Regions from separate parts of the Nonomuraea sp. NPDC003727 genome, predicted to be linked through region 1. Evidence: riboswitches for the same ligand, from Rfam matches in the RefSeq annotation. Region 1 holds a riboswitch; each other region holds the start of a gene.

Evidence for each region. A riboswitch is a leader RNA that binds a small molecule or an ion and turns the genes downstream of it on or off. The one in region 1 is predicted to bind cyclic di-AMP.
Region 2: linked by a shared signal. The riboswitch ahead of ACWDLG_RS18430 (C40 family peptidase) and the one ahead of ACWDLG_RS08530 (hypothetical protein) in region 1 are both predicted to bind cyclic di-AMP.
Region 3: linked by a shared signal. The riboswitch ahead of ACWDLG_RS14055 (coiled-coil domain-containing protein) and the one ahead of ACWDLG_RS08530 (hypothetical protein) in region 1 are both predicted to bind cyclic di-AMP.
Region 4: linked by a shared signal. The riboswitch ahead of ACWDLG_RS42420 (CHAP domain-containing protein) and the one ahead of ACWDLG_RS08530 (hypothetical protein) in region 1 are both predicted to bind cyclic di-AMP.

What each region holds. Positions count from the first base shown of each region.
Region 1 covers NZ_JBSFNE010000002.1:695,339-699,321, reverse strand. The annotation lists gene ACWDLG_RS08550 (roadblock/LC7 domain-containing protein) at 1-161, shown strand, start outside; gene ACWDLG_RS08545 (DUF4388 domain-containing protein) at 163-966, shown strand; gene ACWDLG_RS08540 (roadblock/LC7 domain-containing protein) at 996-1,367, shown strand; gene ACWDLG_RS08535 (hypothetical protein) at 1,392-1,763, shown strand; cyclic di-AMP (ydaO/yuaA leader) riboswitch at 2,089-2,223, shown strand; gene ACWDLG_RS08530 (hypothetical protein) at 2,384-3,253, shown strand; gene ACWDLG_RS08525 (alpha/beta hydrolase) at 3,299-3,983, shown strand, end outside.
Region 2 covers NZ_JBSFNE010000006.1:430,659-434,641, forward strand. The annotation lists gene ACWDLG_RS18420 (M48 family metallopeptidase) at 1-34, opposite strand, end outside; gene ACWDLG_RS18425 (hypothetical protein) at 31-846, opposite strand; gene ACWDLG_RS18430 (C40 family peptidase) at 964-1,524, opposite strand; cyclic di-AMP (ydaO/yuaA leader) riboswitch at 1,598-1,740, opposite strand; gene ACWDLG_RS18435 (LysR family transcriptional regulator) at 2,082-3,011, shown strand; gene ACWDLG_RS18440 (NlpC/P60 family protein) at 2,975-3,931, opposite strand.
Region 3 covers NZ_JBSFNE010000004.1:509,517-513,499, forward strand. The annotation lists gene katG (catalase/peroxidase HPI) at 1-1,650, shown strand, start outside; gene ACWDLG_RS14055 (coiled-coil domain-containing protein) at 1,732-2,685, opposite strand; cyclic di-AMP (ydaO/yuaA leader) riboswitch at 2,689-2,825, opposite strand; gene galT (galactose-1-phosphate uridylyltransferase) at 2,892-3,953, opposite strand; gene ACWDLG_RS14065 (DeoR/GlpR family DNA-binding transcription regulator) at 3,950-3,983, opposite strand, start outside.
Region 4 covers NZ_JBSFNE010000032.1:58,261-62,243, reverse strand. The annotation lists gene ACWDLG_RS42430 (WD40 repeat domain-containing protein) at 1-252, shown strand, start outside; gene ACWDLG_RS42425 (RNA 2'-phosphotransferase) at 315-854, shown strand; gene ACWDLG_RS42420 (CHAP domain-containing protein) at 1,086-1,787, opposite strand; cyclic di-AMP (ydaO/yuaA leader) riboswitch at 1,803-1,937, opposite strand; gene ACWDLG_RS42415 (SEL1-like repeat protein) at 2,068-2,508, shown strand; gene ACWDLG_RS42410 (Gfo/Idh/MocA family protein) at 2,489-3,448, opposite strand; gene ACWDLG_RS42405 (aldo/keto reductase) at 3,540-3,983, opposite strand, start outside.

The DNA.
Region 1 (3,983 bases):
AGATGCTCGTCACCACCGACAAGGGCCACCATCTCGTGCGCCACGTGGTGACGCCGTTCGAGGGCCCGCTGGTCATCTACGTGCGGCTGGACAAGGAGCGGGCCAACCTCGCCTTGGCCCGCTACCGCCTGCAGGCCATCTCAGGACAGTTGACCTCGTGACATGCCGGCACTGGACACGCTGCTCGCCGGGCTGGCGAGAGAACGCTCGACGGGCGCCCTGCGGGTGGGGCGGGCCGGCGCGATCTTCATGGACGCCGGCCGGGTCACCTACATGGAGTGCGCGGACACGCCGAGGGCCGAGGACGTGCTGATGGCCAGCGGCAGGGTCTCGGCGCCCGCCCTGCGCAGGGCCCAGCGCGAGGGCGGCGCGCGCCTGGTCGACTACGGCATGCTCACCAAGGGCGAGCTGCAGCACTGCGTGCTCGGCGCGGTCCTCGACGCGGCGTACTTCCTCCTGCCGGTCACCGGGACCAGGCCCAAGTTCCGGCCCGGGGAGCGGCACTGGCTCGGCTCCCACTGGTTCTTCGAGGTCGAGGAGATCGTCCGCGAGTGCGCCAGGAGGCGGGCCCAGCTGGAGCGCGTCTGGCCGTCGGCGGACGTGGACACCGCCCCGGTCGCGCCGGTCAGGCGGCCGCCGGGCCACCGTGTCGTGCTGAGCGACCTGCAGTGGGAGATCCTCGTCCACGCCGACCGCGCGGCCACCCCCCTGGAGCTGGCCATGAGGCTCGGCCGGCCCGGCTACGCGACGCTGCTGGCCGTACGGCGGCTGGCGGCGGCGGGGCTGCTCACCCGTCCGGAGGGTACGGCGCCGCCGCTGCCGCGACGGGTCGACCGGGTTCCCGAGGCCGGGCCCCGCCACGACCCCGACGCTCCTGCTCTGCCCCTGGGGCCCGTGGTGACCGCGGACCCGACCGACGTGAACCTGCTGTTGCGGCTGAAGAAGGCGCTGGAGGAGCTGTCGTGAGGTTCCCCTCACTCAGAAGGAGGCCACCGGTGGAGCTGCGGGACGAGGTGCTGAAGGAGATGATCCTGTTGCGCGAGCGTACGCCCGACGTCAGCGGAAGCATCGCCTGCAGCGTGGACGGGCTGACCATCGCCAGCGACCTGACGGGCGGCAACGTCGAGCAGACCGCCGCGCTGTCGGCGGCGCTGCTGGCCCTCAGCAGACGCATGGCCGTCATGGCCGGCAAGGGTGCCCTGGAGGAGACCCTCATCTCGGGCAGCGCGGGCTTCGCCGCCTTCTACACGGCCGGCCCCACGATCGTCCTCACAGTCCTGGCCGAGCCCGGCACCAATCTCGGGCTGCTGCGGCTGGAGGGTCGCAAGACGGCGGCGAGCGTCGCCGCCATCGCATCGCGAAAGTGACTCGCATTCACACGGAGGAAACGCATGGCCAGCATGGACGTCTCGCTCAAGGAGATGATGGCGATCGACGGCGCGCTCGGGGCCGTCGTGGTCGACTACGGCAGCGGCATGGCGCTCGGCGCCCTCGGCGGCTCCAAGGACCTGGACCTGCAGGTGGCCGCCGCGGGCAACACCGAGGTCGTCAAGGCGAAGATGCGCACGATGGAGTCGCTCGGCCTCAAGGAGGTCATCGAGGACATCCTCATCACGCTGACCGGTCAGTACCACATCATCAGGCCGATGACCGGCAGGGGCGGCAAGGGACTCTTCCTTTACCTGGCGCTGGACCGCACCAGGGCGAACCTGGCGCTGGCGCGCCACCAGCTGCGCGGCATCGAGGAGAAGCTCGAGGTCTGACGGACCACGCCCCGTGTCCGCGGCGCGGCGGGCACGGGGCGTGCCGTACGACCGGCCCGCGCCTTCTTCAGCCGTGTGTACTCCGGCTTTACCCCGGCGCCGCTGCCGATTTCATGATTTTTATCCCCTTGATCGGCTTTCCTGCCGCGCCCGCGCAACCCGTTGTTTTTCAGGGGTTTCCGCGCTCTCCGCGCCTGCTGAATCGTGACGATAAAGGGTAGATCCTCTTTCCGATTCATGGGTTTGCTTTTGCCTTTGGGGTGATTTGCCCATAGAGTCCTTTGCGTTACCGAGCGGTGACCGTGCTCTTCACCAGGGAAGAGTCGGCCGGTCGGCGCCGAATCCCGCGACTGCGGGAACCGGGGACCCATCTCTTTGGGGTGAATCCGGCCTCGTGCCGGTAGGGCATCTCCACGCCCGAACCCGTCAGCTAACCCGGTAGGCGAGATGGAGAGGACACCACCCTTGTACGACAGCCCCCCGAACTGAGCGGCGCTTCCCCCCCGCTTCCTTTCGCGCTCTGTCTTTTCGCGTAGCGACTGCTAGGCCCATGCCCGGCTACGCCTTTGCCTGATCTTCATGTGAGCGCGGATTTCCTATCCCTCGCACAAAGGACTTTCATGACCCGCCGCTTTGGCATGCGCGCTTCCGCCCTGCTCGTCACCACCGCCCTCGCCGTCGGTTCCGGCGCCGCCGCCGCTCTCGCCGAGCCCACGGAGCCTGACCTCGCCCGGACCACCCAGCAGCGGACCCTCCTCCAGGGAGGCACCACCGCCTCCTACTTCTGGGACGACTCCTCCGGCCGCGCCGGCGACACCGGCCTGCCCGCGAGCGGCATCTCGATGCGCAAGGGCCTGGCAGCCAGCCCGAGCTGGCCCCTCATGACCGAAGGCTACGTCGTCTACAAGGGTAAGAAGGCCCCCTTCTTCGTGGGTGACCGTGGTCCTGGCGTGCCCTCCAGCAGCGGCGTCATGCTCGACCTCGACGCCAAGACCTTCGCCTACCTCACCGGCGGCGAGTTCAACTCCGACACGCTGATGGTGAACGGCAACGGCGGTCAGGGCCACATCAAGGTCCAGTACGTCATCACCAAGTGGGGTGACGGCGTGGGCAAGAAGAACCACCCCGTCGCCTTCTCCACCGGCGCGTGGGGTCGTATGGACCACAACCCGGCCAAGCCGCCGGTCGACTACCTGGCCCTGGCCGAGAAGAAGAAGGCCGAGGCCGCCAAGAAGGCGCAGGCCGCCAAGAAGGCCGAGCTGGTCGCCGCCCGTGAGGCGGACGAGCAGGAGTCCAAGGGGACGACGGCCGCCGCCGCGTCGGTCAGGCCCGCCTCCTTCGACGGTCCGGTGCGCACCACCGCCGCCCGGACCGCGACCGAGGACGACAGCCACACCGGCACCGCGCTGGCCCTCATCGGCGGTCTCGCGCTCGTCGGCGGCGTCGGCTACCTGGGCCGCGGCCACCTGCGCAAGGTCGTCTCCCGCTGATCTCCCCCTTGTCGTCATGCGAAACAGAATGAGATTCTGCTTCGCATGACGCTCATGGCGCGCGCCAACGGCATCGACATCGCCTACGACCCCATCGGCGACCCCCAAGACCGGCCCCTTCTGCTGATCATGGGGCTCGGCTCCCAGCTCGTCCACTGGGACGACGAGTTCTGCGAACTGCTCTCCAGGAGGGGCCACCACGTCGTCCGCTTCGACAACCGCGACGTGGGGCTCTCCACCCACTTCCGTGAGGCGGGCGTGCCCGACCTCACCCCCGGCGCGGCGGCGCCGTACCTGCTGAGCGACATGGCCGGCGACGCGGCGGGCCTGATGGACGCGCTCGGCTGGCCCGCCGCGCACGTGGTGGGCATCTCGATGGGCGGCATGATCGCCCAGGCGCTCGCCATCGGGCACCCCGGCAGGGTGCTGACGCTGACCTCCATCATGTCGACGCCCAGCCCCGAGGCCGGGCCGCCCACCCCCGAGGCGATGGCCGCGCTGTTCGGCCCGCCCGCCGCCGACCGGCAGGGCGCGATCGAGCGGGCCCTGGAGGTCTGGTCGGTGATCGGCTCGCCCGGCTACCCCCTCGACCGCGAGCGCGTCGCCCGGCTGGCGGGCCTGGCCTTCGACCGCGACCACGATCCCGCCGGGACCACCAGGCAACTGGCCGCGATCCTCGCCTCAGGCGACCGTAGCGAGGGGTTGGCGGGCGTGCGGGTGCCCACCCTGG
Region 2 (3,983 bases), on a different contig from region 1:
ACGCGATGCCCGCCTGCCGGTCCAGCCGCCTCATCCGTCTCCCTCCGCGCCTGTCAGCTCGTTGCGGACATACTCCCGCCAGTGCGCGACGAGCGCGCGGACCGACAGGCCCAGCGGCTCGAGCGCCTGGCCGAGCCGCATTCCGGCGGCCCGCTGGTAGAGGTCGGCCAGCGCCCGCTCGCCGTACCTGGCGGCGATCAGGCGGCAGGCCAGCCATGACTCCTGGTAGACCTGCGCGAGCCGGGGCGTGCCCGGCGCGAAGGCGGCGTCGGCGGGCAGCGCGCCGGGCAGCCGTCCCGCGCGCGCCTCGGCCGCCAGTTCCGCGGCCGCCACCCGCGTCGCGAGTCCCGAGCGCAGGTAGCCGACGTAGTCGGCGAACCCTTCCCGCAGCCACACGGGCCGCCCTTCCGTTCCGGCGGCCACGTGGGTCAGCTCGTGGGTGAGGACGACGTCGCGGCCCACGGGTGTGAGGCGCGCGAAGGCGCCGGGCAGGACGATCACCTGTCCCGCCGAGGCCAGCGCGGCCAGCCCCACGACGGGGCCCGTGCCCGCGAGGGCGGCCGCCTCCGCGGTGGTCCTGGGCACCACGACCCGTGGCCGTACGGCGCGCCGCAGGACCGCCGAGACGGTGAGGGCCGCCACGTCGGCCCGCGTGGCCAGGTCGCGCAGGAGGGCGGCGGCGGTGTGGTGCCCGACGACGAGCGAGCGCGCGCCGTAGGCGACGACGACGCCTGATTCGCCGAGCGCGCGGGCCTCGGGCGGCAGGCGGCGTCCCGCGGACCCGGCCACCGTGCAGATCGCCGGTCCGGCCAGCGCGGCCGCCAGCAGGGTTCTGCGGGTCACCACGGCTGTGATGCTAGCCCGGACAGGCCGAAGCCCCGTCCGAGGGGGATGGACGGGGCTTAGGCCTGTCCGGCGGCCGGGGGCTACGCGCCGGAGTTTCGGGCGTCCGGCGGCCGGGGGTTACGCGCCGGGGCGGACCGCGCCGGCGAAGGACGCCTTGCGCCAGCCGCCGAGCTTCTCGATCCGCACGGTCTTGCCCGTGCTCGGCGAGTGGACCATCCGGCCCTTGCCGACGTACATGCCGACGTGGCCCTTCCCGCGGAAGAACATCAGGTCACCAGGCTTGAGATCGCTCCACCTGACCTTCTTCTTGATGCGCGCGTACTGGCTGTACGTGACGCGGGGGATCTTGATGCCGGCCTTGGCCCAGGAGTACTGGACCAGTCCCGAGCAGTCGAAGGCGCCGGGTCCTGTGCCGCCGAAGCGGTAGGGGTCGCCGATCTGCTTCTTGGCGGTGGCGACGGCCTTGGCCGCCTTCAGCCGCTGTCGAGCCGCCTTGGCCTGCCGTGTCGCCGCGGCCGTCGACGCCGCGCCCGCCTGTACGGCCGGCGCCGTCTTCACGGTCGTCGTCGTCGCCAGGGTGGTGGTCACCGGGGTCACCAGGGTGGTGGTCGCGGGGGCCGCTGTCGCCGGGGTCACTGTCGCCTGCGCCGCGGGTGCGTGGAGGACGATCCCTCCCATCGCCACCACGACGCCGCTGAGGGCAAGACAGGACAGACGGGTTGTGCTAGAGGGGGTAGACAGAATGTCTCCTTGGGACTTCCACCAATGCCTACCGGGTTAGCTGACGGGTTCGGGCGGGGAAGTCGCCCTTCCGGCCCGCAGGCCGGATTCACCCCAGGAACGTGGGTCCCCGGCTCCGTGCTCCATGCCGCACGGACTCGGCGGGTCGACCCGCGCACGCCTGTCTGGGGTTACGGCGCGGCGACCAGCGGATCTTTATGCGTGCACCGGCCGTTGCGGGGCCGGTGAGCGGTTCCGGCGCCATGGCTTGGTCGCCGCGATGCGAGAACGTACCCGGCACCCCAAGGCCAGGCAAAGGCCGGGCAAAGCTGTCAAGATCACCGACTGGTTCTTGTCAGAAGAGGAGTCGCTGCTCTACACCGGGTTTCGTTATCCGGATGTGACCCTGCTCACAGTTGCTTCTGTGGCGACCTGTCAGATCGCATCCGTTACTTTCCTCACACTCCCGGTATAAGGAGAATTAAGGCTTAATCCCTGCGACATACACTCGGCGCATGCTTGATGGGTGGTCGCTACGCGTCCTGGTGGAGGTCGGACGGCGCGGCTCGTTCTCCGGAGCGGCCGAGGTGCTCTCCATGACCCAGCCGGCCGTCTCGCGGCAGATCGCCATGCTCGAACGCCACACCGGCGTCACGCTCTTCCACCGCCGCCCGAGGGGCGTCCAGCCGACGGAGGCGGGCCGGGCGGCGATCGAGCAGGCCATGGCCGTGCTCGACGGCATGAGCCTGTTCGAGACCAGGCTGCGCGCCTTCGCCACGGCCGACACCGGCCGGGTCAGGGTCACCGCCTTCCCGAGCGCGGCCACCAGGTTCGTGCCCGAGAGCTTCCGCCGCTTCGCCGCCGACCACCCCGGCGTCGAGCTCTCCCTCAAGGTCGGCGGCCCTGACGTCGCGTGCCCCGTCACCGCCGGCCTGGCGGAGGGCGCCACCGACGTCGCCCTGCTGACCTCGTGGGATCCCGTCCCCGACCCGGGGCTGGAAGTGCTCGACCTGTTCGACGACGAGCTGCTGGTCGCCCTGCCGGCCGGGCATCCGCTGGCGGCCGGAGAGCGGGTACGGCTGGCCGACCTCGCCGCCGAGCCCTGGATCGACGGCACGCACCCCGACGGCCTGGCCCCCGTCGCGCAGCTGCGGGCCGCGATGGGACGCGCGCCGAGGATCGCCCACCTGTGCGACGACTGGAACGGCCGCCAGGGCCTGGTGGCGGCGGGCGTGGGCGTGATGCTCCACCCGTCGATCGCGGGCATGGCCGTGCGCTCCGGCATCCGGCTGGTCGAGCCCGCGCCGCGACTGCCCGCCAGGCGGATCAGCGCCGCCGTCCTGCCGGCGCCGGGCCGCCCGCCCGCGGTGAGCGCCTACCTGCGGGTGCTGCGCGAGCTGAGCGAGACCTACGGCCGGATGGCGCCGACCAGCCGCCCGCCGTAGGAGGACAGGCTGGCGACCTTCACCACGTCACCCGTCTGGGGGGCGTGCACGATCTTGCCGCCGCCGGCGTAGATGCTCACGTGCCCGAGCCCTGAGCTGAAGATGAGGTCGCCGGGCTGCAGCTTGTCGAGAGAGACCCTGCGCTTGGCACCCCAGGCCCACTGCTCCCAGGTGGTGCGCGGCAGCGACACGCCGGCGGCCCGCCACGAGGCCTGGGTCAGTCCCGAGCAGTCCCAGCCGCCCGGGCCCGTCCCGCCGTACTGGTACGGCTTGCCGATCTGCGCGTAGGCGAAGCTCAGCACGGCGGCGGCGTTGCCGGAGGCCGAGCCGGTGTACTTGAGGCCGGTGCTGTTGGGGTTGCCCACCCGGTAGGCGCCGAGCCTGCGCAGCAGCTTCTTCTGCTGCTCGACCAGCTCGAGGATCTTGTCCCGCTCCGACTTGACGTCGTCGCGCAGCTTGTCGGCCTCGGTGAGCGCGCCCTGCGCCTCCTCCTTGTCGGCCTTGAGCTGCCGGTTCTCCTCGTCGAAGGCGGCGAGGGTCTGCGCCCGCTCGGCCGTCATCTGGCCCATCAGCGCCATGCTGCCGAGGGTCGCCGTGGGGTCGGCGTCACCCATCAGCGAGGACCAGGTGGTGGCGTCGACGCCCTGGTAGGCGTTGACCGCCATGCCGACGACCTCGGCACGCAGGCCCGCCACCCTGGCCAGCTTGCTCTTGTACCTGGTGTTGAGCCCGTCGTAGGTCTTCTTGGCCTTCTTGTACTTCTCGGTGGCCGTGTTGTACCTGTCGACGACCTTGTCGGCCTTGTCGTTGAGCTTCTCGAGCTTGGCCTTGGCCTGAGGGATCGAGGGGCGGGGATCGGCGAGCGCGCCGTCCAAGGGCAGGAAAAGCGCTCCGAGCGCGAGACCCACAGCCACCGGCACCCGGCCAAACCTCACGACGACACGCCTCCCAGTGATCACGCCTGGGGCGAAA
Region 3 (3,983 bases), on a different contig from region 1:
GACGTCTGGGAGCCGGAGGAGATCTTCTGGGGTCCGGAGGACGCCTGGCTCGGTGACGAGCGCTACGCCACCGACACCGAGATGGTGCCGATCTTCGGCGCGACCGAGATGGGTCTCATCTACGTCAACCCGGAGGGTCCCCACGGCAACGCGGACCCGGCCGCGGCGGCGCATTTCATCCGCGAGACCTTCGCACGGATGGCGATGAACGACGAGGAGACCGTCGCTCTCATCGCCGGCGGCCACACGTTCGGCAAGACCCACGGCGCCGGCGTCGCGGACGACCATGTGGGGCCGGAGCCCGAGGGCGCGCCGCTGGAGGCGCAGGGCCTGGGCTGGCTGAGCAGCTACGGCACCGGCAAGGGCGGTGACACGATCACCAGCGGTCTCGAGGTGACGTGGTCCGACCGGCCGACGCAGTGGAGCAACCGTTACTTCGAGATCCTCTTCGGCCACGAGTGGGAGCTCACCACGAGCCCCGGCGGCGCGAAGCAGTGGGTCGCGAAGGACGCCGAGGCGTTCATCCCGGACGCTCACGACCCGTCGAGGAAGCACAAGCCGACGATGCTCACGACCGACCTGTCGCTGCGCGTCGACCCGACGTACCAGAAGATCTCCCTCCACTTCCTGGAGAACCCCGACGAGCTCGCGTCGGCCTTCGCCAAGGCCTGGTACAAGCTGCTGCACCGCGACATGGGTCCGGTCAGCCGCTTCCTCGGACCGTGGGTCGCCGAGCCCCAGCTGTGGCAGGATCCGGTGCCGGCGGTCGACCACGAACTCGTGGGCGACGCCGACGTCGCCTCCCTCAAGGCGAAGATCCTGGAGTCCGGCCTCACGACCGCTCAACTGGTCTCCACCGCCTGGGCCGCCGCAGCGAGCTTCCGGTCCACCGACAAGCGCGGCGGCGCAAACGGCGCCCGGCTCCGTCTCGAGCCGCAGCGCAGCTGGGAGGTCAACCAGCCCGAGCAGCTCACGACGGTCCTGGACACCCTCGAGGGCATCCGGCGCGAGTTCAACGAGGCCGGCGGCGCGAAGATCTCGCTCGCCGACCTGATCGTGCTGGCCGGCTCGGCCGCCGTCGAGAGGGCAGCGGGCGAGGCCGGCGTGGCGGTGACGGTGCCGTTCCGCCCAGGCCGTACCGACGCCACTCAGGAGCAGACCGACGTCGAGTCCTTCCGGGTCCTGGAGCCGCGGGCCGACGGGTTCCGCAACTACCTGCGTTCCGACGAGAAGACGCAACCGGAGGTGCTGCTCGTCGATCGTGCCTACATGCTCAACCTGACTCCGCCCGAGATGACCGTCCTCATCGGCGGCCTGCGTTCCCTCGGAGCCAACGTCGGCGGTACCCGGCACGGCGTCCTCACCGACCGGCCCGGTGTGCTCACCGCCGACTTCTTCACCAACCTGCTCTCCCCGGGCACCCGGTGGAAGGCATCGGACTCCGAGGAGCATCTGTACGAGATCCGCGACGTGGTCACCGATGAGGTGAAGTGGACCGCCACCGCGGTCGACCTCATCTTCGGCTCCAACTCCCAGCTACGGGCCCTCGCGGAGGTCTACGCCAGCCAGGACGCCCGCGACAAGTTCGTGACCGACTTCGTCGCGGCCTGGACCAAGGTCATGGAACTCGACCGGTTCGACCTCGCCTGACCCGTGAACGCCCCCGCCGCCGAGGACGGCGGCGGGGGCGGCGGAGGCGTATCGGTCCAGGCGGCTCGCCATCGCCTGCTTTCAGTTCATCGAGACGTGGACGTGGTCGTAGTGGTTCTCGGTGATGCTGCCGCGGTCGGACATCGGCCGCCAGCCGCTGCCGCTGTTGATCCGCTGCCGCCAGATCACGTACTTGACGCCCAGGCGGGTCTGGTTCTTCACCGCCCACGCCGCGATCTGGTCGCCCAGCGTCCGGTTGACGGCCGCGGGCATGGAGCCGCCCGAGCTCATCATGAAGTCGCAGGCCCTTCCGAGGGGGTGTTCCCCGCTGCTGCCCGACCGGTAGCAGCCCACCTCGAACGGCAGCGCGAACGTCTTCTTGATGGTGTCGCGCATGAGCCGGGTGCGCGGGGTGATGTTGTCCGACCCGGCGGGAAGCTCGGGCGCCCAGCTGCCGTCGGCCTTGCGGCCAGGACCGGTCGGCACGAGGGCCTGCAGCTTCTTCTCGATGTCCTTGATCATGCCCTCGGCGGCCTTCCGGTCGCCGGCGACCTGCTCGGTCTCGGTCCTGATCCGGTCGGCGAGCGCGGTGGCCGCGTCGGCGGCCTGCTTCTTGGTGTCGCGCGCCGCGGCGACGTTCTTGACGACCGCGTCCTGCTCGGCGCTCATCTGCTCGAGCAGGGCGGCGGTGTTGAGGTCGGGGGTGAACAGCAGCGTCGGCAGGTCAGGGGTGCTGGCCTGGTAGCGCAGCTCGGTGATCCTCGAGGCCTCCTTCTCGGCCGTGACCAGCGTCTGCTCGGCCGCCGCGAGCTGTTTCCCGGCCGCTTTCGCGTCCTTCTGGGCCTTGGCCAGCGAGACGCGCTTGGCGTTGTAGGTCCGGATCAGCTTGTCGACCCGGGTGTTGAGCTTCTTCAGCTCGGTCCGCAACTGCGGTTCGGACGGCTTGGGGGCAGCCGAGACCGCGGTCGCGGAACCGATCACGAGGGACAGCGCGGCGACAGCACCGCATGCGAAACGGGACGTGGGGGACGCCACGAACGATCCTCTCCGTCTGCCGGCCGGGTTAGCTGACGGGTTCGGGCGGGAGAAGCCCTACCACACGCGTGGATTCACCCCAGGTTCTCGATGGGTCCCCGGCTCCGGGCAACGCGCCCAGGATTAGGCATGTGACGGCTGTGAAAGCCGACGAATCGGGATATTAGTAGTAAATCCCCCGTAATGCGACCTCAAGCGGACATTAATTAGTGATCTACTTGTGATCGAAGCAGCCGCGCCGCGTCCTCGGGCAGAACGTCGTTGACGAAGGCGCCCATCGCCGACTCCGAGCCCGCCAGGTACTTCAGCTTCTCCGGCGCCCTGCGGATGCTGAACAGCTCCATGTGCAGGTAGGCCAGGTCGCGGCCGTGCCGTACGGGGGCCTGGTGCCAGGCGGCCACGTACGGCATGACCACCCCGAACAGCCCGTCGAGCGCCTTCAGCACGCGGGTGTAGACGGGGCCGAAGGCGGCGCGCTCCTCCTGGGTGAGCGCCGCCAGGTCCGGAACCTGGCGGTGCGGGTAGAGGTGCACCTCGAACGGGTAGCGGGCGGCGGCCGGCACGAACGCGGTCCACAGCTCGTTGGCGGCCACCACACGCTCGCCCGCCCGCTCGGCGGCCAGCACGTCGGCGAACAGGTTCGGCCGCTTGGCCGCGGCCGCCAGGTGCAGGCGGGTGCGCGGGGTGACGTAGGGGTAGGCGTAGATCTGGCCGTGCGGGTGCGCCAGCGTGATGCCGATCTCGGCGCCCCTGTTCTCGAAGCAGAACACCTGCTCCACGCCCGGGATCGCCGACAGCTCGGCCGTGCGGTCGGCCCAGGCCTCCATCACCAGCTCCACCTGCTCGTCGGACAGCGCCGAGAAGGAGGAGTCGTGGTCGGAGGTGAAGCAGACGACCTCGCAGCGCCCGACCCCCGGCCGCACCTCGCTCAGCCCGCCGGGGGCGGTGTAGGTGCCCAGGTTGGTGGAGAAGCTGGGAAAGCGGTTCTCGAAGACGGCGACGTCGTAGTCGGCGGCCGGGATCTCGGTCGGCTTGCCGGGCCTGGTCGGGCACAGCGGGCACTCGTCGGCCGGCGGCAGGAAGGTGCGGGTCTGCCGGTGACCCGCCATCGCCACCCACTCCTCGGTGAGCGGGTCGTAGCGCAGTTCGGAGGCCGCGGGCCTGGGCGGCAGCTCGCGCTCGTCGATCGCGCTCCGGTCGGCGTCGTCGCGCCGGTCGAAGTAGATCAACTCTCGGCCGTCGGCCATGTGCGCGATGGTGCGCTTCACTTGATGTCCTCCGCGATGATCAGTTCTCCC
Region 4 (3,983 bases), on a different contig from region 1:
GTGAAGCTCTACGACCTGGCGGACGGCCAGGTCGTCGGAGGCCACGCGATCAAGCTGCCCAAGGAGGGCACGGTCCACAAGCTCGACTGGACCGGCGACAACCAGGTGACCCTGCACGTCTCCCAGTACCCCACGGGCAAGGCCACCAGGATGACCGTCCTGCAGCACGACGTGACCTCGGGCGCGACCAGGGTCCGCGACAGCTACTCGATGCTCACGGACACGTTCGTCTTCGCCGCCTGCGGCGGCTGAGCGCGGCCCCGCCCGCCGTACCCCCTTTGCCGGGTACGGCGGGCGGTCGGCACAATGCCCGCATGACCGACAGGACCGTGCGGATCTCCAAGTACCTGGCCAGGCACCTGCGCCACGACCCCGCCGCCATCGGGATCACGCTGGACGAGCGCGGCTGGGTGCCGATCGACGAGCTGCTGGCGGCCGCGGCCAGGCACGGCTTCCCCATCACCAGGGATGAGCTCGACACGGTGGTGGCCGACAACGACAAGCGGCGCTACGCGATCAACGGCGACCGCATCAGGGCGAGCCAGGGCCACTCCGTGCCCGTCGACCTGGGACTGGCGCCGGTGGAGCCGCCGCACGTCCTCTACCACGGCACCGTCGGGCGCAACCTGGCCGCCATCAGGCGCTCGGGCCTGCTGCCGATGACCAGGAGGCACGTCCATCTGTCGGCCGACAGGCAGACGGCGGTGCGGGTCGGCTCCCGGCGCGGCGTCCCGGTGGTGCTGGTCGTCGACGCGCGGGCGATGCACACGGCCGGTTACGAGTTCGTGGTCAGCGCCAACGGGGTGTGGCTCACCGACGCCGTGCCGGCTGCTTACCTGCGGTTCCCCGACTGATCGGTGCAGACAGGGGGATGGACGAGGGTCCTGCGGGTGGCCGGAGGGCGCGCGCGCTGAGACGGCGCCGTCGCGGCCCGGGGGAACGTTCTGCGGGGGAACGTACTGCGGGGGGAACGGGGTGGCCGGTCCGAGGGGACCGGCCCGAGCCCGTGGGTGGCCCCCGTCACCGGAGCGGCGCGTGGCCGTCCTGGCGACAGGGCCGGGGGGAATGCGGGGGAAGGGGAAGCGTCAGCCGCCGTAGCTGGGGTAGCCGTAGCCGACGACCTGCGACTTCGGACGGACACGCTGCTCGACGGCGCCGTTGCCGGTGTTGCCCTCGATCGTGCTGATCGTGCCGTCGCCGTTGTCCTTCTCGACGAAGCCGACGTGGTCGATGGAGTCGAGGCTCTTGCTGCCGTCCCAGGCGAAGAAGACGACGGCGCCAGGCTTGGGCGCGGTGCCCCAGCGCTTGTTGGCCTTGAACCACTTGGCGTGGGTCACCGTGTAGGCGTCCCAGCCGACCTGCGTGCGGGCGCCGGTCATCTCACCGACCCACGAGACGAACATCGCGCACCACGGGGCGTTGGCGTACGCGCTGACGTCGCCGCCGTCCCTGACGACCGTCTCCCTGGCGCGCTGCGATCCGACGTACCAGTTCTGGAACTTGGTTCCGCCGCCCGCGGAGTTCTCCTTGACGCCGACCTGCTTCTTGGCCTCGGTGAGAACGACGGTGGCGGAGGGGATGACCTTGGCCTCCGGTCTGGCGGCGGCGGGCCTGCCGGCCTCCTCCTTGGGCGCCTTGGCGAGGACGGCTACCCGCTGGCTCTCGGACAGCGGGAGCTTCTCGGCCTGGGCGGCGGTGGGAACGAACGAGCCGGCGATGACGACGGCGCCGAGCGCGGCATGCGCGTAGGTGAGCTTCGGGGCACGGCTACGGCTGGGCTTTGCCATGGGAAGGGGAACTCCTTGCTAGCTTCCTGCCGCTTACCGGGTTAGCTGACGGGTTCGGACGCGAAGCTGCCCTACGGCACGGTGTGCCGATTCACCCCAGAGGAAGTGGGTCCCCGGTTCCGCAAGGTGCGGATTCAGCGGTCACAGGCGAACCTGTGATGATTGCAATGACAGGCAATGTCCGGAATGCCCGGTTTATGCCTTGAGTGAGCCTAAGGTAATACACGAGGCAAGTAGCTTACAAATTGATAAAGGTCCGGCGATCATTTACGGTCAGGTCATGTCGCCACAGGACCTGTTCAACAGGGGGCTGCGGGAAGACGGACACCGTCCGGACGAAGCCCGGCGATGGTATCTCCTGGCGATCGCATCGGGCCATCCGGCCGCCGTCCAGCGGGCGGCCTTCAACCTCGCGCTGATCGAGGACGAGAGCGGCCACCTCGACGCGGCCCGCCACTGGTACGGCAGGGCCGGCACACCCAGGGCGATGTTCAACCTCGGCGTCCTGGAGGACTGCTGCGGCAACACCGACGCGGCCCGGCGCTGGTACGCCAGGGCCATCGAAACCGGCCACGAGGAGGCCGCGCCGCGCGCCATGTTCAACCTCGGCCTGCTGGAGGGCAGGGAGGGCCGCCCCGACCGGGCCCGCGCCCACTTCCGGGCGGCCGCGGGCTCCGGCCACGCCGAGGCGGCGGCCCGCGCTACCGAGCGCCTAGCCTGACCCTGGCGTCCTCCAGCATCCGCATCATCGCCAGGCTCTCGTCCAGCGGCATGACAGAGCTCTCCGTCCTGCCCTCGGCCAGCGCGGCGCGCACCTCGCGCACCTCCTCGGCGTAGCCGTTCATGGCGGGGTCCAGGACGAGCTCCTCCGGATCCACGCCCGGCCCCGACAGCACGATGCGCCGCGGCGCCCAGAACGGCGCGGCGATGTCGGCCCGCAGCCCCGTGCCCACCACGGTCGCGGTGTTGGCCAGCGGGCTGAGCAGCGAGGTTTCGACCAGCGCCCTGGTGCCGCCCGCGTAGGTGAGCAGCGCCGCCACCTCGGCGTCCACGCCGGAGGGGCCGAGCGATCCGGTGAGATGCGTCTCAGCCGGCTCGCCGAGCAGCAGCTGCGCCAGCCCGAACGGGTAGATCCCCAGGTCGAGCAGCACCCCGCCGCCGAGCGCGGGGTTCCAGAGCCGGTGCTCGGCCGCGTAAGGCTGGACGAAGCCGAACGAGGCCTGCACCGAGCGCAGCTCCCCGAACCTCTCCTCCGTCAGCAGCGCCCTGATCAGGGGATTGAAGCGCATCCACATCGCTTCCATCAGGAACACGCCCGCCTGCCTGGCCAGCTTCACCATCCGCTCGGCGTCGGCCACGCTCGCGGCGAGAGGTTTCTCACACAGCACGGCCTTGCCCGCCGCGATGGCCGCCTCGGCCACCTCCAGATGCTGGGCGTGCGGGGTGGCCACGTAGATCACGTCGACGGCGGGGTCCTGGCACAGCTGGGCGTAGGAGCCGTAGGCCGCGTCCGCGCCGAGCTCCGCCGCCAGCTCCGCGGCCCTGCCCTGGTCGCGGGAGCCGACCGCGGCCACCCGCATGCCGGGCTCCGCGGCGATCACCGCGCCGACCGTCCTGGCGATCCCGCCCGTGGCCGCGATGCCCCACGCTAACTCACGCATGACGAACCTCCCTTTCCGCGATCAATCCTCCCTTATCTCGGACATGCGAACGGCCCGCGCCGGCGGCGCGGGCCGTGCCCGTTCGGTCATGTCAGCCCATCCAGTTGAACGTGGCGGGGTCGGGACCGAGGCGCGTGCCGGTGTTCAGCGCGCCGATCGCCGCCATGTCCTCCGGGTCGAGGGTGAAGTCGAACACGTCGATGTTCTCCCTGATCCGCGAAGGGGTGACCGATTTGGGGATCACCACGTTGCCGAGCTGGACGTGCCAGCGCAGCACGACCTGCGCGGGCGACTTGCCGTGCTTGCGGCCCAGCGTGGCCAGCGCCGGATCGTCGAGCAGCCCCCTGCCCTGCCCGAGCGGGCTCCACGCCTCGGTCAGGATGCCGTTGGCCTCGTGGAAGGCGCGCAGCTCCGGCTGGGGGAAGCGGGGGTGCAGCTCGATCTGGTTGATCGAGGGGACGATCTCGGTCTCGTTCATGAGCCGCTCGAGGTGGGCGATCGTGAAGTTCGACACGCCGATCGCACGCACCCTGCC